3 regions of the Aliivibrio wodanis genome follow, and region 2 is predicted to be linked to each of the others. Evidence: predicted binding sites of a transcription regulator. Region 2 holds the regulator's gene; each other region holds the start of a gene.

Region 1 (8,133 bases), 280 kb from region 2:
GGTTATCAATTAAACAAATGTTTAATTGATAACCATTATGCTAGGTAATTAAAAATGCAGAGGGATGTATAGCATGGCAACAGGTACAGTTAAATGGTTCAATAACGCCAAAGGGTTTGGCTTCATTTGTCCTGAAGGTGAAGACGGTGATATTTTTGCACACTATTCCACTATAGAAATGGATGGCTACCGAACATTAAAAGCAGGGCAAGCCGTCACCTATGAGATTCATGAAGGCCCTAAAGGTTTTCATGCTAGTGAAATAAAACCACTTGAATGTGAAGCAGTTAAATAGGCTTCTCTATCAACGTTCTAAAAGGTGAGTATTTATTACTCACCTTTTTTGAACCTATCTCCTCAGAAATACTCTCATTTCTTTCCATCTTTCTTTGTTAGGTCCCTATTTTGAAATATTTAATTTCTTTTGCTTTATTATTTTTTCTTAATGGTTGCGTGTCAGAAGCTCACCAAGAAAAAAGTACCATCAATATAGTTACAACAGGTAATATCACCGAAGTACTATCAGACAAAAAAAGTTTTACTTGGCACCCGACAATCAATGCTAATTATTTAAATTCAACACTCAATAATAATGAAGTAGAACAACAATTTATTTTATCCTTAAAAAATAAATTGGAGCAAAAAGGCTTCACCTACACAGATAATGCAATACAAGCCGATTTTTATATTGGTTATGGCTTAGGTGTTGATACAAAAATAAGTGACTCACAAATCCTTAACAAAACAGGGCTACTTGCAGGCTTACAGCCTCTAGATTCCGAGGGAAATAATAAAGCCAGTATTTTTATCGCTATCTTCTTACCAAGTCAGCTTTCCCCTTCATGGTCAGCACTTGCTCAAGGCTATACCAACATAGAGAAGAGTAACCAAAAAGAAAAAGCTATCAGCGAATTACTGAATTTTATGTTTAATAGCTTAAAAAACAATACTTAGATCACACAATTAAGATACACTATACTGCAACCAATAATTAACAATTGATTTACAAATGAGCGTCCCGTATCTTACTTCTATCCCAATTAAAGAAGTCCAAAGCTCATGATTAAGTCAAAACGAAATATCTTCGAAAAAAATAATAAACTGTCTCTTTTTAATGCTCTTATCGCTCTAAACGAAAAGAAACAAAAAATTGCCAATTTAAAATAAAAAAAGCAGCTGTAATTAGCTGCTTTTTTTATAACAAATTCGTGTAAATACTTTAATTACCATTATTAAAGAGCAATTAAGAAGAACAACTAATCTCCATTTTCTTACCCCATTCAGGAGGTAATTGAGCATATTGTCTAAACTCAGTATGTTCTTCAAATGGCTTTTCTAATAATAACAATAATATTTCTAACTCACTAAAATCGCCCTGTTGAGCTTTATCAATAGCCTGCTGCGCCAAATAATTTCTAAGAATATATTTAGGATTGAACCCTCTCATTTTCTCACAACGAAGTTCAACGCTATCCTCTTCCAATTCACAGCGGGTTAAATATAAATCCACCCACAACGTTGCTGCTTCTCGGTCAACAAACAGATCGACAATTGTTTGCTTATCTTTACTATCCAAATAAGAAAGTGTTCGCATAAATAGAGTGTAATCCACCGCATTTTGTGACAACAACTCAAACATTGATTCAAATAAGCGACTGTCTCCTTCATGCTTAGAAAGGAGTCCCAATTTATCTCTCATTAATTGACTAAAGTAACCGTGAAGCTGCGTTTCATATTGATCTAAAGAGGACTCTAAATCTGACTTATCAATTAATGGGGATAGAGAATGCGCCAGAGCTGACAAGTTCCACAAGCCAATTCTTGGTTGCTGATTAAAGGCATAACGCCCTTGATAATCAGAATGATTACAAATATAACCAGGTTCATAATCATCAAGAAAACCAAAAGGACCATAATCAAAGGTTTGACCAATAATCGACATGTTATCGGTATTCATTACACCGTGAGCAAAACCAACCGCCTGCCATTGCGCAATCATATAAGCAGTACGATCAACAATCTCATTAAACATAGCTGCGTAAGGTTTATCAGAATGAGCACAATCAGGGAAATGCCATTCAATTACTTTATCCGCTAATAATTTTTGCTCTGCCAATAAATAGGAATAAAAAAGATGTTCAAAATGCCCAAATCGAATATGAGTCTCTGCGACTCTAATAAGTAAGGCTCCCGTTTCGTAACCCTCTCTAAAGACAGGAGTATCACTGGTCATCATCCCTAATGCTCTTGTTGTTGGGATCCCTAAGCCTGCCATCGCCTCACTACACAAATACTCTCGGATAGTAGAGCGTAATACCGCACGGCCATCACCAGTGCGTGAATACGGCGTTCGACCAGCACCTTTGAGGTGAAGATCGAAACTAACTCCTGATTTATCAGCAAGTTCACCCAATAAAAGTCCTCGTCCATCTCCGAGATCTGGATTGTAACTACCAAATTGATGCCCCGCATATTTCATTGCTAAAGGAGAAAAAACAGAAGGAAGATTATCACCCGAAAATGCAGACAATAATTCAGGTGCATTCTCTGGGATTAGAGGCAGACCAAATTGCTCCGCTAACTCACTATTCCACATAATCCAGCGCGTATTATCTAACGGACTAGGATTTACTTGAGTAAAGAGACAACGAGGTAATTCAGAGTAACGAGTAGTAATCGAAAAAGCGTTCCAAAAAGACATTTGTGTATTCCATTAACGAGCAATGTCGTAACGCTAGCATATTGATAAATGATATAACAGAAATGAAAAAAGCCGCACTAACCATGAGGTTAATGCGGCCTTTTCAATTTGGTACGCCCTGAAGGATTCGAACCTTCGACCACCTCCTTAGAAGGGAGGTGCTCTATCCAGCTGAGCTAAGGGCGCTCTATGGGGTAGGATTATACGAATATACGAAAACAGATCAATCCTTTTCTTATCATTATCTTACTGAATGCTGAAAAATAAAGCAGATTGCCTATTGTTTGATTAAATATAGGCCTTTAACTTCATGTTCAATAGCATATTTATGAGTACTATTATTTTTATAACTTCACAAACGGAGAAAGCAATCGTTTGCGTCTAGCTATTACTATTTAATTCTGAGACAATACGCACGTCAATCAGTCAAAGCCCTTGTATAGGATTATTATGACCGCTCAAATTATCGATGGAAAACTTATCTCCCAAACTGTTCGCTCAGAAGTTGGGGCTCGTGTTAAAGCTCGCGTAGAAGCCGGATTACGTGCTCCAGGGCTAGCCGTAGTATTAGTAGGACAAGATCCTGCCTCTCAAGTTTATGTTGGAAGTAAACGTCGAGCTTGTGAAGAAGTCGGCTTTATTTCAAAATCTTATGATTTACCAACGACAACAACAGAAGCTGAATTGCTGTCTATTATTGACACATTAAATCAAGATGCTGAAATTGATGGTATTTTAGTTCAACTTCCTCTTCCTGCAGGAATGGACAGTACTAAAATTTTAGAGCGTATTGACCCAGAAAAAGACGTCGATGGCTTCCACCCATACAATGTAGGCCGTCTTTCTCAACGTATTCCAAAATTACGCTCATGCACCCCAAAAGGTATTATCACTCTGCTTGATCGTTACAATATTCAAGTACGTGGAATGCACGCGGTTGTTGTTGGTGCATCAAACATCGTTGGTCGTCCAATGACGTTAGAGTTACTTCTTGCAGGCTGTACCACCACCACCTGTCACCGATTCACAAAAGATCTTGAGCATCATATTCGTCAAGCCGACCTTGTTGTCGTTGCAGTAGGTAAACCAAACTTCATCCCTGGCGAGTGGATAAAAGAAGGTGCGGTTGTGGTCGATGTTGGCATTAATCGCTTAGATTCAGGTAAATTAATTGGTGACGTTGAATATGATGTCGCAAAAACAAAAGCAAGCTATATCACTCCTGTTCCTGGTGGTGTTGGCCCAATGACAGTGGCTAGTTTGATTGAGAATACCTTATTAGCTTGTGAGCAATACCACAGCAAATAAACAAATAAAGTGATAGAAATATCAATAGGCGAGCTTTTTAAGGTTCGCCTTTTTTATACCTGCGCATTACCACATTTCTCGATTAATTTTCATTCTATTTTCGGTTTTTTCTTGGACAAAATAAGGGTTTAGTTACTAACCTTAGATAAGAACGATTCGAACTATGGACGACAAGAGGAAATGGATATGAGTATTTTTGACCACTATCAAGCCCGTTATGAAGCAGCAAAAGATGAAGAAATATCACTGCAGGATTTCTTGTCATTATGTAGTAACGACAAAAGTGCTTATGCAAATGCAGCAGAAAGGCTTCTTATCGCCATTGGTGAACCAGAAGTAATCGACACTGCACTTGATCCTCAGCTGAGTCGTATTTTTTCTAATCGTGTCATCTCTCGCTATGAGACCTTTAAAGACTTCTATGGTATGGAGGAGCCAATTGAACAAATTGTTTCTTATCTTAAGCATGCCGCTCAAGGTCTAGAAGAGCGCAAACAAGTGCTTTACCTATTAGGTCCAGTAGGTGGCGGTAAATCATCATTAGCTGAAAAACTAAAAAGCTTAATGCAGAAGTTACCCATTTATGTCTTGAGTGCTAATGGAGAACGAAGCCCTGTCAACGACCACCCTTTCTGTTTATTTGATGTCACAGAAGATGGCGAGTTACTAAAAAAAGAATACGGTATTGAACCTCGCAACCTACGTTCAATTATGTCTCCGTGGGCAGCAAAGCGATTACATGAGTTCGGTGGTGACATTACCAAATTTAAAGTGATCAAAGTTCACCCATCAATTATCGACCAAATCGGGATAGCAAAAACCGAACCGGGTGATGAAAACAATCAAGATATCTCATCTCTTGTTGGTAAAGTAGATATTCGTCAATTAGAGCATTTTGCCCAAGATGACCCCGATGCATATAGTTACTCAGGCTCCTTATGTAAAGCCAACCAAGGCTTAATGGAGTTTGTAGAGATGTTTAAAGCGCCAATCAAAGTACTTCACCCTCTACTAACAGCAACACAAGAAGGTAACTTCAACGGTACAGAAGGATTATCAGCCCTGCCTTTTGATGGCATGATTTTAGCGCACTCAAATGAGTCAGAATGGCAAACTTTTCGAAACAATAAAAACAATGAAGCCTTTTTAGATAGGGTTTATATCGTCAAAGTCCCTTATTGTTTACGTGTTTCAGAAGAAGTTCGAATTTACCAAAAACTACTTGAACACAGTGAGCTTTATCATGCCCCTTGTGCCCCAAGTACCTTAGATATTTTGGCTCAGTTCTCTATATTGTCTCGCCTTAAAGATCCTGAAAATTCATCACTGTTCTCTAAAATGCGTGTTTATGATGGTGAAACACTAAAAGATACCGATCCAAAAGCCAAAAGTTACCAAGAATATAAAGACTTCGCCGGAGTCGATGAAGGGATGTCAGGCTTATCAACTCGATTCTCCTTTAAGATCCTTTCACGCGTATTTAATTTTGATCAAACTGAAGTTGCAGCAAATCCTGTTCACCTCTTCTACGTCATTGAACAACAAATTGAGCGTGAACAGTTTGCTCAAGACATTGCAGATAAGTACACCGAATTTGTAAAAGGTTTCTTAGTGCCTAAATACATAGAGTTTATTGGCAAAGAGATCCAAACCGCTTATCTCGAATCTTACTCAGAATATGGTCAGAACATCTTTGACCGCTATGTTGTCTATGCCGATTTTTGGATACAAGACCAAGAGTTCCGTGACCCAGATACCGGACAATTATTTGACCGCTCAGCCCTTAATGATGAGCTAGAAAAAATAGAGAAAACTGCTGGAATAAGTAACCCAAAAGATTTCCGAAACGAAATCGTAAATTTTGTTCTGCGGGCTAAAGCCAATAATAATGGCCAAAATCCAATATGGACAAGTTACGAAAAACTGCGTGTCGTTATTGAGAAGAAAATGTTCTCAAATACTGAAGATCTACTGCCTGTGATTTCCTTTAATGGCAAAACATCCACCGATGATCAGAAAAAACACGACGATTTTGTCGCTCGAATGATGGAAAAAGGCTACACCAGAAAGCAAGTTCGCCTTTTGGCAGAATGGTACTTACGTGTACGTAAATCTTCATAATAAAACTCTTTTATTTTCGAGATTATGTTGCAGCTCATTACTTAATGGGCTGCCCCTAGCAAAATAAGGGGTAACTAATGGCTCAATTTATTGATAGAAGATTAAACGGGAAAAAGAAAAGTACCGTGAATAGACAGCGCTTTATCCGCCGTCATCAAGAACAAATTAAACGTGCCGTCTCTGATGCCGTTAATCAGCGTTCAGTGACAAACATAGAAGGCGGTGAAAGTATCTCGATACCTAAGGGAGATATCTCTGAGCCTGCTTTCCATCAAGGACAAGGTGGAATACGTGAACGCGTGCTTCCTGGTAATGAACAATTCATCAAAGGCGATAAAATTGAACGCCCACAAGGTGGCAGTGGCAGTGGTGCTGGAGACGGCGATGCCAGCGCTGATGGAGAAGGCGAAGATGAGTTTAGTTTTCAAATTTCCAAAGATGAATATTTAGATATTTTATTTGAAGAACTTGAACTACCTAATTTAGAAAAGAATCAAGTTCAGAAAATTACAGAGTGGGAAACCCATCGAGCAGGCTACCAAACGGCTGGCGTCCCTTCTAATATCGATATTGTTCGTTCATTACAACAATCTCTTGCCCGTAGAACCGCCATGACGGCAGGAAAAAAACGACTGCTTGCTGAATTAGAAAAAGAGTTAGAAGAGATTAAAAACAGCGAACCAGCTCAACCTCTCTCTGTACGTAAGATGAAAGAAGAAATCGAAACATTACGAGAAAGAATTAAGCACGTGCCTTATATTGATTCTTTTGATTTACGTTATAAAAATTACGAGCGCACCCCTATTCCATCAAGTCAGGCGGTAATGTTCTGTTTAATGGACGTGTCAGGCTCAATGGATCAAGCAACAAAAGACATTGCCAAACGTTTTTATGTACTGCTTTATCTTTTCCTTACTCGTACCTATGAAAATGTCGAAGTTGTTTTTATTCGTCATCATACTCAAGCAAAAGAAGTTAATGAACACGACTTTTTCTACTCCCAAGAAACGGGAGGAACAATGGTATCCAGTGCATTAAGATTAATGAAAGAAGTGATTGCTGAGCGGTTCCCAGTCAATGAATGGAACATCTATGCAGCTCAGGCTTCTGATGGCGATAACTGGGCTGATGACTCACCAAAATGTAAAGAGTTGCTTACCGCATCGATTCTCCCAAATTGCCAGTATTACTCTTACATTGAAATAACCAAACGCCACCATCAAACCTTATGGACAGAATATGAAAAACTCGCTCAGGGATTTGATAATTTTGCGATGAAAAACATTCGATCGGTTGAAGATATCTACCCGATTTTCAGAGAGTTGTTTCAAAAACAATTGGCTTAGGAGGCACTATGAAAAGGAAAGCAATGCTACCTGACGGGCCAGATTGGACCTTTCAAATGCTAGAGCAATACCATGTTGAGATAAAAAAGGTCGCCGAATTTTATCGCCTAGATACTTATCCCAATCAGATTGAGATTATTACCGCTGAACAAATGATGGATGCTTACTCCAGTGTCGGTATGCCAATTAATTACCACCACTGGTCTTTTGGTAAAAAATTCATTCAAACAGAACAAAACTATAAACATGGGCAGATGGGATTAGCCTATGAAATAGTGATCAATTCTTCCCCATGTATTGCTTATTTAATGGAAGAGAACACCATCACAATGCAGGCTTTAGTTATGGCTCACGCCTGCTATGGGCATAATTCTTTTTTTAAAGGTAATTATCTATTCCAAACATGGACAGACGCCAGTTCTATTGTTGATTATTTACTGTTCGCTCAACAATACCTAACTCAATGTGAAGAAAAATATGGGGTCGATGAAGTAGAAAAGATCCTCGATTCTTGCCATGCCTTAATGAACTATGGCGTAGACAGATATAAGCGTCCAGAGAAAATCTCAATCGCAGAAGAGAAAATCCGCCAAGAAGACAGAGAAGCCTATCTTCAATCCCAAGTAAATGACCTATGGCGAACCGTACCAAAATCAA
Region 2 (8,133 bases):
TCTAATGCTCCCACTTGAGAATTTAGCTCTTTAATTTTATCTTCCAAATCTACGGTATTATTTATTTCGTGCATTTGCTGCACTGCTGATAAAATTAACTCCGTTTGGATTCTTAAAGGTTGGTCTCTATAATCATCACCATTAATTGCATGAGAGATCGCAAGTAACTTATTTTCGAACTCTAATACTGGTTGCTCAAACTTTCCTTTTTTAACCGCCTGTAATAGTTTAACTTCTGCTGCCATATTTTTTAAGTGTGCAAGTTGGAATCTTGTTTTAGCAACAACATCGGTAACAAGAATTATATCTCGATTATTTGCTTGTACCGCTTTTTTTGTTTTCTCTAATTCCGCTTTTGTTTGTCCATAACTAATCGGAGCAACCGCTTTAAAGCCATCGTTGGATAAAGATGAAAACTCTTTCTCTAAAGGTTCGACATGAATTTTCAAAGCTGTTCTTATTTCAAGAACCTTAGCACTTGTTAAAAATTCTGCTTGCTCTGTTTGTGCCTCAGCAATATCATCTTCAACAATAACAACAAACAGTTCTTTATATTGTTCATTTAATTCTAAATACTCTTCAGAGAAATACTTGTTTACCTTCATAGATTTAAGGTAAGCCATTTGAGCTATGGCTCCAGAAAGCACAACATCTGCATTTTTTTTATATTTTTTTAGCTTAGAGAACTCCGCATCTGCTGAAGCCACTAAAGACATATATTTAGCAGCATAAGAACCCGATGAAAACATTGAGTATTCCTCACCTGTTAAGCCTGGTTCTCTCTCTATTTCAGCAAAGAGTTCTTTTGCTTCATCCCACTCTTCTCTTAAGTTCTGATATACCTCCTCTGAATAAATTTTAAACTCATCAACAGAATCAAATGCTACTTTATCTAATAAGTATTGTTTATTAAGCTCATTAAAGGTAGAAATTGACGGTGTTAATGTATTTTTCTCCGTAACAGAACTCGGCTCTTCAGCAGTACTTTGGCAACCAATAACACTAACTAAAGCAGAAGCAACTATTGCCATTTTAAAAAATTTTTTCATTACAGACCTATAATAATTATATTTGAATAGACGGAGTCTAGGACTCTTATTGATAACTTTATAAAAATAACTAAAAGGCTGCAACTACTGTTTAAGTAGTTACCTTATCAGTCGTACCGTATTCTTGACATGCTATCTACAGTATAGAGCTGCTCACTTAAAGATCTTAAAACGTTTGAATCATGAACAGAATTAGATTGATTACTATTATTAAATTATAGGCATAAAAAAGCCACTCACTTAAAATGAATGGCTTTATTTAACTTTTTTGGGGTTTTAACCACTAATCTCCGGCGAACATATATCCTTCACCATGAACGGTAACAAATATCTGTGGATTTTTTGGATCAACTTCCATTTTCGCTCGCATTCTTCGAATCAACACATCAATTGTTCTATCATTGGGAGCATCGACACGATGACTGATCATATTCAAAATACGTTCACGAGATAATACCGTATTCGGATATGAAGAAAGTGCTACTAGCAACTCGTACTCAGCTTTTGTTAATTTAACTGGCTCACCGCTATTTGATAGTGCACGGCGCTGAATATCGAAAGTCCACTCACCAAAGCGAACGACATTAGATTCATCTAATTCTACTGGTTCATTCGCTAATGACATACGCCAAAATAAATTCTTAACTCGAACTAATAACTCACGTAGCTCTACTGGTTTTGTGACGTAATCATCAGCACCCATTTCAAGCCCTACAATACGATCAATACTATCAGTTCGTCCTGTAACAAGAATAATACCAATATTAGATTGGCTACGTAGTTCACGTGCCAACAATAAACCATCCTCTCCTGGTAGGTTTATATCAAGCATAATTAAATCAACTTTTTGTTCAGCCAAAATAGTTCGCATTTCTGCCCCTGTTTCAGCCTCGCTCACTTGATATCCCTCGGCTTCAAAGTAGCCTACAAGTTTAGAGCGAGTTACCACTTCGTCTTCAACAACTAAAATGTGATAGCTCATAATATTCTCTTTTATGGTTATATTGGATGGTTCTTTTCTTATTCTATTCATATTTTGTAATAATGCCAATTCTCAATTGATATTTCTGTAAATTATTTGATTCAAAACAATTATCAAACAAAAATTGAGTTGTAACCTTTACAAATATCTTTATACACCCTGTTAATGATAGGTGCTATTCCTTTTCATACTTATCCAGTACAATTCTCACATAAATTTCTTGGAGCAAAATATACATGAACGATCTAACTGCATTTAATGAACAACGTGCCGAAATTTACTGGTGGCTATCTAGCTTATTAGCAAGTGAGTTAACAGAAGAACAAATAGAACAATATAACAGCTTTGAAATCCGTACGTTTTTATCAAATTTAGCAGAAACACCAGAACTTACCGCTTCTGTAAATACTTTAATTGATAAATTAAATCAATTACAAACTCGTGAAGGCGCTCAACTTGAGTTATCAGCTGATTTCTGTGAAGCCTTTTTAGGTTCAGATAAAAGTAGTGCTTTGCCTTATGCTTCACTATACCTTGATAAATCAGGTCTGCTTAATGCTAAACCAGCGCAAGATATGCGTGAGCTACTTACAAAGTATAATATTGCACAAAAAGCAGAATTTAATGAGCCTGCTGATCATATTGCAATAGAACTTGATTTTCTAGGTAATCTAATTGTGATGACAAACCAACAGTCATCAGAGGAAGACTTTGAGCTTTATATGACAGCTCAACAAAATTTTATTAATGAGCAATTATTATCTTGGACACCACGATTCAGCCAAATCTGTAAAGAGCGTGATGAGTTTGGTTTCTATGCTGCAGTTACCCATTTTCTTGTGACATTTTTACAATTAGACATGCTATTTCTTACTGGTGAGTAAAAAACAGCCTTTATTGATGACATAAATAAATAACTACGTGATGTAAATCAGGTTACAAATAAAATTTATGAAATCAATAATTGTTTGCACTATGCTTTACATATAAAATGTGAACGCAAACGATAAAATTTGAACATAAAATGAAAACCGCATTTTAAAGCGGTTTTTTTATTTATACCATATCATTAATCATATGATATTTAGGGCCTATTTATCTTCCATCAGTTCTCTATAGAGCAAAACAATTTGCTGGAACATAAATAGCCCCTTAATCACTATTTAAGGCTCTTATATGGCTACAATTAAAGACGTCGCAAAATTAGCAACAGTGTCGACAACAACCGTCTCTCACGTAATTAACAAAACACGCTTTGTTGCAGAAGCAACACAAAAACGTGTATGGGAAGCCGTTGAAGAGTTAAATTATGCACCAAGTGCTGTTGCTCGCAGTTTAAAATGTAATACTACTCGTACTATTGGCATGTTAGTAACTCAATCTTTCAATCCCTTTTTTGCCGAAGTTATGCATGGTGTTGAAAACTATTGTTATAAACAAGGTTACACTTTATTCATGTGTAATACTGAAGGTGATCTAGACAAACAAAAACACTACCTTCGTATGCTTTCTGAAAAACGTGTTGATGGGTTGTTGGTTATGTGTTCAGACCTAAATGAACAACTTTTAGCCTTGCTTGAAAAAAATACCGAATTACCAATGGTTGTTATGGATTGGGGACCTGATAGCCCTCATACAGATAAAATCATAGATAACTCTGAAGAAGGTGGATACCTTGCAACAAAACACTTAATAGAAAATGGTCACACTAACATTGCTTGTATCACAGGACAATTAGATAAGTTGACTTGTAAAGAACGTGTTCATGGTTTTCACCGAGCACTTTCCGAAGCAAATTTAGATTCTAATCCTGAATGGATTTTAGAAGGTGATTTTGAATGCTCTTCAGCAGCAAAAGCAGTTGAGAAAGTATTAGCAACCGAAGCAAAAGATCGCCCTACTGCTCTATTTTGTTTTAATGATATTATGGCGTTAGCCGCCATCAGTAAGATTCAACAATCAGGGTTAAAAGTTCCAGAAGATATTTCTGTAATTGGCTATGACAATATTGAATTATCGGCTTACTTTTCACCTCCTTTAACAACTATCCACCAACCAAAACGAAGAGTTGGAAAAACGGCAGTTGAAATTTTACTCGAGCGTATAAAAGATAAACATCATGAACGCCGTATTTTTGAAATGCAACCAGCCGTTGTTTCTCGTAATAGTGTTCATAATAGAACCAAATAACAAACTAGAGTTCTATAAAAATCAAGTCATAAGTTCAGGTTTTATTGAAAACCTGAACTGAGTTAACAGAAATGACCCTTGTTTTTATGAACCAATATCACATTATTGAGTTTTTGCAGTCACTCCCTTTGTTGATTGCTATATCATCAATGATGTCACAAACAGGGCAAACTATGTGAAAGCATAGGACGCAAAGCTTCCGGCCTACGTATTTATATATATATGGTAGCGGGGTTGCCGATGGTAAGTATTCCACTCGATGTTGTTATTTTACCTAAATATAACAATGTTGGGCTTTAAACTTGCTAGTATTTCCTCGGGCTCAGTTGTTTAGTGACATAGACTTAACTAACCGAGAATTATTGCAATGGATAAACCAATACTAAAAGATTCACTTCGTCTTCTTTCCTCTCTTGGGAAAGTCACATCTCGTTCAATGTTTGGCGGTTTTGGTGTCTTTATTGATGACACTATGTTTGCCCTTGTTGTGCAAGATAAACTTCATTTAAGAGGTAGTGAAGAGACGATTAACTTATTTAAAGAGCAAGGGTTAGAACCTTATGTTTATAAAAAACGAGGCTTTCCCGTTGTTACCAAATACTTTGCCATTTCACCAGAGTCTTGGAAAGAACCTGATTTAATATTAATTCAAGCAGTTGTTGCTTTTGACGTTGCAAAAAAAGACAAAGAAAAACAGAAAACTGCAGCCCCAACACGTATTAAAGATCTGCCTAACCTGCGACTAGCTACAGAACGAATGCTTAAGAAAGCAGGCATTACTACTGTTGAAGAGCTACGTAATATTGGTTCTGTAAATGCTTATAAAGCCATTCAGCAAACCCATTCTAACTCTGTTAGTGCTGAACTTTTATGGTCTCTAGAAGGCGCAATAAAAGGCACTCATTGGTCTGTTGTTTCTGCTGAAACAAGACAGGAATTACGAAAGCAACTGTAAGATCACAAAGCAACAACTCTCTGGTTTTATGTTGTATGATTACTCTAAATAATCGTACAACATTTGACCTGCGAGACAAAACCAGCCTACCATTTCTATAATTTAGCTAAGATTCACTTACGCTGAATACCACCTAGAGCCATATAAACTCCTTAACTCATCATCATTTTACCAATGTTAATTCCTCATTTATATTAATTAGCCTATCATACTTATTAATTCTTTAAACTCTCTGGGAATTTACATTAATTTAATATATTCTTAAAGCTTATATATAGAATGGCAGTCCATTTGATGGTACTGGACTCAATAGGTAAGACAAATGAAAAAAAATACCATCAGCAAAAAATGGCTTTATTTACCTATCATATCCATGATTTTCACCATGACTCTCGGCTTGTTTGTATTTAATTCAACACTGTCAGATTGGCTTGAAAATAAGGTTGAAGGCGGTTTATCTGAAGAGATCTCACGCGTCATAAAGGACATAAGTGATGATCAAGTTTCTTTTTCTGATTTAAAAGCACTAGACGTTTATATCAAAACTAAACTAGAGCTAGCCAAAGAAGATCACATCACAATTATCAAAGCTGATGGTACGCCGATTGCAGATAGTGATATCTCTTTAGAAGCCGTATTACAACTGGAAAATCACTTAAACAGAAAAGAAGTCGTTGATGCTAAGAATCTGAGTTATGGCAGCACAACTCGATTTAGTACTTCTCGCTTTAAAAATTTATTGTATTCCGCAAAGTCATTAGATTATCAAGGTCAAACTTACATTATTAGGGTAGCTACACCATTAACGCGTATAGACGCAATGGTAGAAGAGCTAATGAATATCCTAATGATTTTAATGGGCATTAATATTTCACTTGTTGTTGGCTCATCATTATTAAGTAATAAGCTTATTACTCAGCAAGTACAGAATGAGCAAGATCAACAAGAAGAGCGTATTGAGCAGCGTACTCAAGAGATTGAATTACTGCACCGCCTTGCGACTATGCTGGCTGCCTGTAATTCCATTAATGAAGCTCAAATGGTAGTCGAAGATATCCTTCCTCGAATTCTTGGTAACGTAAATGGCGTTATTTCGTTAATGCGTTCATCTCGTAACCAACTGCTTGTTAAGTTGGATTGGGGCGGAGTATGGCCAGGTAGCAAAACTTACGCTCCAGAAGAGTGTTGGGCGTTACGTAAAGGTAAATTTCATCTCGCTAATGATAAATACACGACTCTACCCTGCTCTCATATGGCAGCCACAGGGATCGACCAAACACTTTGTATTCCATTAACGGCCCATGGTAATACCATTGGTATGATGCATATTTATCTTGGTGAGCAAGAAGAGCTAGATGAAAATATCCAAAAGCTTGCTTTTACCGTTGCTGAACATTTAGGCCTTGCCCTTGCTAACTTGAACCTACAAGAGAAGCTAAGAGAACAAGCCATCAGTGATCCTTTAACGGGTCTGTATAATCGCCGTTACTACGAAGAAACGATTAACCAAGAACTGATGCGTGCGCATAGACACAAACAAGAAATGTCTATTCTTATGCTCGATCTTGATCACTTTAAACGCTTCAATGATAACTACGGTCATGATGCTGGTGATTACGTATTGAAAACAATTGGAACGTTATTACTCAATACTATGCGTGGTGAAGATACAATCTGTCGTCTTGGTGGTGAAGAGTTAGCTATCATCTTGCCTAATACAGGAGCTGAAGAAGCGCTTACTGTTGCAACTAAATTATGTGAGTCCGTTCGCGACCTTCATCTTGCGATTAAAGATCTATCATTAGGTAAACTAGGCGTCTCTATTGGTATTGCTACTTATCCTAAAAATGGTCTTCAATCTGATGATTTAACTAAACTTGCTGATATTGCTTTATATGAAGCAAAGGGACGCGGTCGAGATCAAGCCTGCCATTATGATGATCTTATTCATAATCAGGATAATGCAGAAACTCAGATTGAAGAAGCGATTGAAGTAAACGCTACCTTACCCACAGCAATCGATAAGAAAGAACACGAAAAAGCCAGTGTCGTTTCTATCAATTCATAGAAAATAAACAAATGGTGAGCCTAATCAATAGGCTCATCATCTAGCTGCATCATAAAGTCAGTTACCCAACCTATCAGCAGAATCATTAGCCAGGACACCATAATAGCAGTTGGCACTTCAAATTTTGGGGAGATGACCAACGTACTAAAAGCTATAACCGGTAATAACCACGACATCATAGACAACCAATCACGGTATTTTGAACGAGCAATACTTTGTAAGCAAACAATTAATCCTGTTATTGATAATGCAACAAGCGCTGCGTGTTGTAAGCCACCTATCCATAAAGGGATAACTAACACTAATGGCCACCAAGCGTTGCTATTCACAGGTTTCCAGCTTCTTGCTGCAATCCACACTAAACCAACACTTACAATTTGAAGTAAAGTTAAATACGCACTACCATCTAATTTTTCTTCATATTGTAAAGCCATTATTCCAGCCTCCATCGCAATAACTACAGATACGATAAATGCAATTAAATGTATGCTTTTACGACGAGAAAAAATCACCATCAATAATGGAAACAATGTCCAAACTGCAACAGAAAGAGATAAAGGCTGAGAGTTTAAAGTCATACCAAACAGAGAAAAACCAGCTAATAGAATCCAAGTAGCCACTCCACCTTGAGGAATAAGCCATAACATCGGAATAGCAAGAGCTAAAAATGGTAACTGTCCCTCACTAACACCAAATGCTAAAACGCCTATGACAACTAATATAAAACTTAATAAAATCGATAGCACCGCTAGAAACATCACCACCCCTCCTTGGTATAGAGTTGTTTATTTAGGTATAATTTCAGTTTAGCGGCAATATCGACTTTTATCACGGATACACCTCACCTTTCTGTCATCACAAACGAGAGTATCCTACATTTAAATGAATC
Region 3 (8,133 bases), 2.6 Mb from region 2:
AAAAATAGAAAAAGCAAAATACACTGAAAATGAGTAAGTTCAATTACTTGAAGTGATATAATACCAATCGTAGTAAATAACTGATCATCCTAACTGGTTAAAATACTCGATAACTGCGTTGAAATGTTTGATTGTAGAATAACTACTTATCGAAGAATTTCGCCTTGTTCTCAAGCATTTTCCCTTCGCTATTTCAGATCACTTACTTACTGTGATTGGTATAACTAGAATGCTGAATAATAAAAAGGTGACTCGATAGTCACCTTTTTATTATTCGTTGTTGGCTGATCTTGTTACGAACTACTAATTATTCGAATTGAACTGATACTCATGCACCAAAGGTAATGACTCTTCTGCAACCTTATCAAGATCTGTCATTATAGTTGTATCTTCTACTGTCGATGTCTCAGTAGCTTTACTCTGTAAGAAAACATTACTTTCGGTTGACTCTGGCTGCAACAATTCTTCCGTTTCCATAGCTTGTAGAGTAAGTGTTATACGTGAATTTTTACTTAGCAATTCATCATTAAATTGTTGATAGCTTCCTAATAAACTCAATGTATAGGTCACTTTATCTCCTTGAATCGTATTCACCTGAACATTGGCTACTGAATTCATCTGTTTTAATTGCTTCTCTATTTTAAAAAAATCACGAGTGGTATGGATACCATTAATCGAAACAACTTCAGACTGACTCGCTACCGCACCTAAATGTTTCGTGTAGTTTGCGGCAAAATAATCACTTACATCATTAACCATTGTTGTTAATTGAAATGCACCAGATGCACGTCCTTCAACTGGTTTTTTTTGCAGTATTAACAAGGTACTGCGGCATCGTATCAAACAATGTCCATGTTGAGCTATTACCACGAACTTTAACAACTAAAACTGCTTGAGGGTTATATCGCTCACTTGCATCTGCAATTGGCTTTTTAAAATTACCCCATAAATCTGTTATTTCAATAGAGGTAACGTCATCAAAATCACCAACAGGGAACATTACTGGTAAGCCGCGTTCATTAGCAGCACCTTTAATACGCCCAATTAAGCTATTATTTGATTGCTCCCAAATAATACTTTTTTGATAATTATGTTCATTCACAACCCATACTAATACTGGTTTGCGTGGCGTTTCCCAAATGCTTTGTTCTGCTTGAGTTAATAGGCTTAACACCATTTTAGAGTTATAGCCTAATTTAATCGCACGAGAAGCATTATCATATTCCACAAAGCTAACTTGTGTAACATAACGGTCACTTCGTACTAATGCTTTTTTAATCACCTCGTTTTGAGCAATTTCTTTCTGACCTGATACCTTAATCAACACATTGATTAAGCCTTCTTTTTTAGCCAAACCTTCCGCTTTATCCGACTCAGTTAATTGCACTTCTGTATGATAAAGATCACTTGGCTGTTGTGCAAAAACAGAACCGCTCATCATACAAATGACTAAACACAAAATACGTAACATCAAACAACCTATAAATACTTTTATAATTTACCGCTGATAATAAGGGCTATCCCTTTATTCAGCAAGGGGGCGGATCAACCCAGATCTAAATTTCAAAAGATTAGAGTGGTACTTTTCTAAAAAGTTTGATTTTTTCACGAGCTAAATCAAGATATTTATTAATTGATTAGTGATAGAATCCCTCAAATTCATTACTGGAAATGGAAATGCTATACAATTTATTCCAGGGTTTTCAAATGCTGTTCGTTGCATTTGGTGCTCTTGTTCTTGTTCCACTGCTTACAGGTTTAGATCCTAACGTCGCTCTTTTTGGTGCTGGTGTTGGTACCCTTCTCTTTCAATTAGTTACTCGTCGCTCTGTCCCTATCTTTCTTGCTTCTTCCTTTGCTTTTATCGCTCCTATTATTTATGGAACCCAAACCTGGGGAATACCTGCCACTATGGGTGGATTAATGGTCGCGGGTTTAGTTTATGTCTTATTAGGTGCAGTAATTAAAGTTCGAGGTGTCGCATTTATTCATAAACTACTGCCTCCTGTGGTGGTTGGCCCTGTAATTATGGTGATCGGTTTAGGCTTAGCCCCTACCGCTGTAAATATGGCATTAGGTAAAACTGGCGATGGTGCGTTTCAGCTTGTTGATGGGCAACTTGCTTTTTGGATTGCTGCTGCCTCATTATTTACCACTATTGGCGTGAGTGTTTTCTCTAAAGGCTTCTTTAAGCTACTGCCTATCCTGTCAGGCATTATTGTTGGTTACTCCTTAAGCTTAATTTTTGGTATCGTCGATTTTACTCCCGTACATCAAGCCGCTTGGTTTGCTCTACCTAACTTCACTTACCCTGAATTTAATATCAATGCGATCTTATTTATGATCCCAGTAGCTATCGCACCGGCAGTTGAACATGTTGGCGATATGCTGGCAATCTCAAACGTAACCGGAAAAGATTACCTGAAAAAACCAGGTTTACATCGCACAATTACGGGTGATGGTATTGCAACAATGGCAGCCTCTCTTATCGGCGCGCCACCAAATACGACTTACAGTGAAGTTACTGGTGCTGTAATGCTAACCAAAGCATTCAACCCAGTGATCATGACATGGGCTGCTGTGTGCGCCATTGTACTTGCTCTGGTTGGAAAATTAGGGGCTATGTTACAGACGATCCCTGTACCGGTTATGGGAGGCATTATGATTTTACTGTTTGGTTCTATCGCTACGGTAGGTCTAAATACGCTGATTAAAAACCAAGTTGATTTACATAAAGCACGTAACCTAACAATTGTTGGTGTGACGTTAGTTTTTGGTATTGGCGGCATGGCAGTAGGTATTGGTGACTTTAACTTACAAGGCGTAAGTCTTTGTGGAATTGTAGCTATTGCGCTTAATTTGATCCTACCTGATGACTTAGGTGAAAGCCACGTTGTCGACAATGCTCAAATGGAAGATGATAAATAATTCTAGGTAAAGAAAAAGGCTTGATGGTTAATTCATCAAGCCTTTTTTAATTCTTAAGGTGTAAGTTTCTAAGCTAAAGATCTAGATTATTACTTAGTACCGAAGATCTTATCACCAGCATCGCCAAGACCTGGAATGATGTAACCTTTATCATTCAATTTTTCATCGATAGCGGCAGTGTAAAGCTCAACATCTGGGTGTGCTTTTTCTAATGCAGCAATGCCTTCTGGAGCAGCAACAAGAACAAGGATTTTAAAGTTCTTACAGCCTTTCTCTTTTAGAAGATCAAGCGTTGCGATCATAGAGCCGCCAGTCGCTAGCATTGGGTCAACAACTAAAGCAATACGCTCATCGATGTTAGACGCTAACTTGTTAAAGTAAGGTACTGGCTCAAGCGTTTCTTCATCACGGTAAATACCAACAACACTAATACGTGCACTTGGGATATGCTCAAGTACGCCATCCATCATGCCAAGGCCTGCACGAAGAATTGGCACAACTGTTACTTTTTTACCTTTAATTTGGTCAACTTCAACAGGGCCATTCCAGCCATTGATAGTTACTTTTTCTGTTTCAAAATCTGATGTTGCTTCATAAGTAAGTAGGCTGCCTACTTCTGTTGCTAATTCACGAAAACGCTTAGTACTGATCTCGCCTTCACGCATTAAACCAATTTTATGTTTTATTAGCGGGTGTTTTACTTCAACAACTTTCATTTCTGACTCCAGATACATTAATCAAACCCTTTAATTATACATATTTTTCTATTAAAAAATGACGAAATAGTAAAATAAATTATAACGCTAGAAGTTGTTTACCAAATTTATTATTTTTTATTACAAAATTTATGCAAATTTCCTTACGCAAACGTTTCCCTCTTTTATATTGTGCTGTTAGAATGGCGCGGATTTTTGAAATCCAACCTATGGCGAGGACACCACCGTGAGCGACAACAAAACTTCTCTTAGCTACAAAGATGCTGGCGTAGACATTGATGCTGGTAATGCACTTGTTGATCGAATTAAAGGCGTAGTAAAACGTACTCGTCGCCCAGAAGTAATGGGTGGCATTGGTGGTTTTGGTGCGTTATGTGAACTTCCAACGAAATACAAGCAACCTGTTTTAGTTTCGGGTACTGATGGCGTTGGTACTAAGCTTCGTTTAGCTTTAGACCTAAACAAGCACGATACTATTGGTATCGACTTAGTGGCGATGTGTGTAAACGACCTAATTGTTCAAGGCGGCGAACCTCTGTTCTTCCTTGATTATTATGCAACAGGAAAACTTGATATTGATGTAGCTGCTGAAGTAGTTACAGGCATCGGTGAAGGTTGTATTCAAGCTGGTTGTGCATTAATCGGTGGTGAAACTGCTGAAAATGCCAGGTATGTATGAAGGCGAAGATTACGATGTAGCTGGTTTCTGTGTGGGTGTTGTTGAAAAAGAAGACATCATCGATGGCACAAAAGTAGCAGCCGGTGATGCATTAATCGCTGTTGGCTCTAGTGGCCCTCACTCAAATGGCTATTCGTTGATCCGTAAAATTCTTGAAGTATCAAACGCTGATCTTACTGAAGAATTAAACGGTAAAACGATTGCAGACCATTTAATCGAACCAACGAAAATCTACATTAAATCAGCACTTAAAATGATTGCAGAGCATGACATTCATGCTATCTCTCATATTACTGGTGGTGGTTTCTGGGAAAATATCCCACGCGTACTTCCTGAAGGTACTAAAGCGGTTGTTGATGGTAAGAGCTGGGAATGGCCTGCTATCTTTAACTGGCTACAAGAAAAAGGCAACGTGGATACTTACGAAATGTACCGCACCTTTAACTGTGGTGTAGGTCTTGTTGTTGCCCTTCCAAAAGAACAAGCTGAACAAGCGGTTGCTTTACTGAATGCTGAAGGCGAAAACGCTTGGGTTATCGGTGAAGTTGCTGTTGCAGAGCAAGGTGAAGAACAAGTTGAGATCCGTTAATCGGGTTTCATAAACTTGAGCTAGCTCATAAAGCATAAATAGAAAGGTGATCAATTATTCGATCACCTTTTTTATATCTATTATTTATGTTCGAATAGTTATCATTACTCAAAAAATAAGACCGTTATGATGAAGAATATTGTTGTATTAGTTTCAGGCAGTGGCAGTAACTTACAAGCGTTTATTGATGCTTGTGGTAACAAAATCCCTAACGCGCGTATTTCAGCCGTCATTTCAAATAAGAGTGATGCTTATGGACTACAACGCGCCGTTAATGCTGGAATTAATGTTCACAGCTTAAACGCTACAGGCTATGAAAGCCGTGAAAAATATGATGAAGCATTAGCAACACTGATCGATCTTCATCAACCTGATGTCATTATCCTTGCCGGATTTATGCGTATTTTAAGTGAAGCTTTTGTACTGCGTTATCAAGGTAAAATGCTGAATATTCACCCTTCCCTTTTACCTAAATACCCAGGTCTACACACACATCAGCGTGCCATTGACGCCGGCGATAAAGAACATGGCACAAGTGTTCATTTTGTTACCCCTGAGTTAGATGGTGGCCCGGTGATCCTTCAAGCTAAAGTACCAATTTTTGAAGAGGATACGATTGAAGAGGTTGCATCACGCGTACAAGCTCAAGAGCACGTCATCTACCCAATGGTTGCTAACTGGTTAGCCGAAGAAAGATTGACTATGCAAGACGGTAAGGCGCAGTTAGATGGGAATATATTGGGTCTATCAGGATTAGAAACTGAATAATAAAAATGCCCATCAATGTAATATTGATGGGCATTTTTTATACATTATCTTGCCCTAAAATGTGTTTACGCATTAACTGGGCATTCTGATGGCGGTGGAGCCATATCAGGCACCGTATCATGGTTACCTGCGGTTAATTCACCAAAATGAAACAGCGCATATTCGCCTACTTTCATTTTATGCCACTCTTCATTATCCGTTAATGGTCTTGTCACAACAACTGACACCACATCGTTCGGCGTGGTTTCTTTATGAAAATCAATCGTCACATCTTCATCAATTAACGAAGCTTGCCCAAAGGGGGCACGCCTTGTGATCCAATGTAAATTGTTTGAACAATAAGTCATTAGATACTCACCGTCACTCAAGAGCATATTAAACACCCCTAAGCCTCGAAGATGATCACTGCACTCAGAGACAAATTCGAACATCAACATCATATCTTGAGGTGGCTCAGGATATTTGTCTTCTAGCTGATTCAGCAACCAACAAAAAGCACGCTCACTGTCTGTTTCACCCACAGGTCGAAAGCGGCCTGTTGATAATTCATTAAATCCAGTCAGTTGACCATTATGCGCAAACGTCCAATATCTTCCCCATAGCTCACGCGTAAAAGGGTGTGTATTCTCAAGATTAACATCACCGCGGTTTGCTTGACGAATGTGGCTTATTACCGCTTTACTTTTTATTGGGTAATCTTGCACTAGCTCAGCAATTTTTGAGTGGCAACTTGGCTTTGGATCTTTAAATGTGCGAAATCCTTTCCCTTCATAAAAAGTAATCCCCCAGCCATCACGATGTGGTCCCGTGTTACCACCACGTTGAACTAAACCTTTAAAACTAAAACAAATATCGGTTGGTACGTTAGCACTCATTCCGAGTAATTCACACATACTTGCGCTACTCCTTTATTCGCAATCTGACCAATCTAACGTGTAATAACGATAAGGTTGGTCAGTATAATGAATTATTTTTCCATCTCTTTTTCAATTAACTGAATAACGATATGGATGATTTTAATGTGGATCTCTTGAATACGGTCTGCGTAACCAAAATGAGGCACTCGGATCTCTACATCAGCAAGGCCTGCCATTTTTCCGCCATCTTTACCCGTAAGTGCGATGGTTTTCATACCTTTTTCTTTTGCCGCTTCAATCGCTTTTAAGATATTGCCAGAGTTACCTGAAGTAGATAAGCCAAACAATACATCGCCTTTTGATCCTACGGCTTGAGTATAACGAGAGAACACGTGGTCATAACCAAAATCATTACTCACACAAGACAAATGGCTAGGATCAGAAATCGCAATACCTGGGTAACCTGGACGGTTTTCACGGTAGCGTCCAGTTAACTCTTCTGCGAAATGCATTGCGTCACAGTGTGAACCGCCGTTACCACAAGACAATACTTTACCGCCTTGTTTAAATGAATCTGCAATGGTTTTGGCCGCTAACTCAATTTGAACTAGGTTTTTATCGTCAGCTAAAAAGTCATTCAGTACTTGAGCGGCTTCTGTTAATTCAGAACGGATCAGATCTTGATAAGACATAGGATACTCTCTTTTATTATGTTCCCTACTTGGGGTTAATCTCAGTGTACCTATACCACTAAACCTTTAAAAGAGATCCACCCTGTTTTTCTTCTATCTATGCCAAAAATTCTTCAATTTCTTCCCTATGAAATTTGATATCACGCACTTAAAAACAAAATTTGTTTATTAATTACTCAAGCTAGATCACTTTTTAATCATTAACGTTATTTACTTTTTATTAACATTAGCACTACACTTAACCTAACTGGTTAGACCTCTTATCAGGAATACACTCAAACATAACATTACGACCGAGTATCGTAATCACCTCTGTTCCTACAAACAGAGCAGCGCCGGAAAAGGAGAATCACATGGCCCTGACACTATTAACAACCTTTATTGCACTTGCTGCACTAAGTTATCATCGACAATCGCTACGAACTACAACCCTTATCACCGCCGGTATTTTAGCGGTAAGTTCAGGGCTAGGTTATGCCGGTTCTATTACCTGGGCCGTTTTCTTAGTAATTGCAGTGCCAGTAAATATTCCTTCAATTCGTCAATCTATCTTTAGTAATAAAGCCCTAAGTTTCTTTAAGGGCGTGATGCCTGAAATGTCACAAACCGAGAAAGACGCGATTGAAGCAGGGACTGTCTGGTGGGAAGCTGAATTATTTAAAGGTAATCCAGATTGGAAGTTTCTTCATAATATCCCTAAAAACACACTATCAGATGAAGAACAGGCGTTTCTTGATGGGCCAGTAACCGAAGTTTGTCGCATGATAAATGACTATGAAGTCACTCATGAGCTTGCCGATTTACCACCAGAAGTATGGCAGTATCTAAAAGATAATAAGTTCTTCGCGATGATTATTAAGAAAAAATACGGAGGCTTAGAGTTCTCTGCTTACGCTCAATCGTG

Evidence for each region. The regulator PurR, encoded in region 2, represses purine synthesis genes. The targets are predictions, from matches to a motif close to TNANGNAAACGTTTNCNTNA.
Region 1: the regulator PurR is predicted to act here: its motif matches at 3,065-3,084, upstream of folD (bifunctional methylenetetrahydrofolate dehydrogenase/methenyltetrahydrofolate cyclohydrolase FolD).
Region 3: the regulator PurR is predicted to act here: its motif matches at 3,788-3,807, upstream of upp (uracil phosphoribosyltransferase).

The regions. Positions count from the first base shown of each region.
Region 1 is NZ_JBREXA010000002.1:176,191-184,323, reverse strand. Features, by position in the region: gene cspD (cold shock domain-containing protein CspD) at 74-295, shown strand; gene ACU5DF_RS08770 (DUF4136 domain-containing protein) at 406-954, shown strand; gene ACU5DF_RS08765 (protein adenylyltransferase SelO) at 1,244-2,701, opposite strand; tRNA gene ACU5DF_RS08760 (tRNA-Arg) at 2,811-2,887, opposite strand; gene folD (bifunctional methylenetetrahydrofolate dehydrogenase/methenyltetrahydrofolate cyclohydrolase FolD) at 3,152-4,009, shown strand; gene ACU5DF_RS08750 (PrkA family serine protein kinase) at 4,196-6,130, shown strand; gene ACU5DF_RS08745 (YeaH/YhbH family protein) at 6,208-7,476, shown strand; gene ACU5DF_RS08740 (SpoVR family protein) at 7,485-8,133, shown strand, end outside.
Region 2 is NZ_JBREXA010000002.1:456,616-464,748, reverse strand. Features, by position in the region: gene ACU5DF_RS10025 (hypothetical protein) at 1-1,049, opposite strand, end outside; gene torR (two-component system response regulator TorR) at 1,333-2,031, opposite strand; gene torD (molecular chaperone TorD) at 2,268-2,915, shown strand; gene purR (HTH-type transcriptional repressor PurR) at 3,208-4,221, shown strand; cyclic di-GMP riboswitch class I at 4,377-4,463, shown strand; gene ACU5DF_RS10005 (TfoX/Sxy family DNA transformation protein) at 4,589-5,176, shown strand; gene ACU5DF_RS10000 (sensor domain-containing diguanylate cyclase) at 5,499-7,244, shown strand; gene ACU5DF_RS09995 (VP0952 family biofilm-associated protein) at 7,265-8,002, opposite strand.
Region 3 is NZ_JBREXA010000002.1:3,041,675-3,049,807, reverse strand. Features, by position in the region: gene ACU5DF_RS22180 (DUF2069 domain-containing protein) at 1-37, shown strand, start outside; gene ACU5DF_RS22175 (DUF2066 domain-containing protein) at 304-822, opposite strand; gene ACU5DF_RS22170 (DUF2066 domain-containing protein) at 794-1,471, opposite strand; gene ACU5DF_RS22165 (uracil-xanthine permease family protein) at 1,678-2,928, shown strand; gene upp (uracil phosphoribosyltransferase) at 3,018-3,644, opposite strand; partial or broken gene purM (phosphoribosylformylglycinamidine cyclo-ligase) at 3,871-4,912, shown strand; gene purN (phosphoribosylglycinamide formyltransferase) at 5,042-5,680, shown strand; gene ACU5DF_RS22145 (class II glutamine amidotransferase) at 5,746-6,573, opposite strand; gene lpcA (D-sedoheptulose 7-phosphate isomerase) at 6,648-7,229, opposite strand; gene fadE (acyl-CoA dehydrogenase FadE) at 7,583-8,133, shown strand, end outside.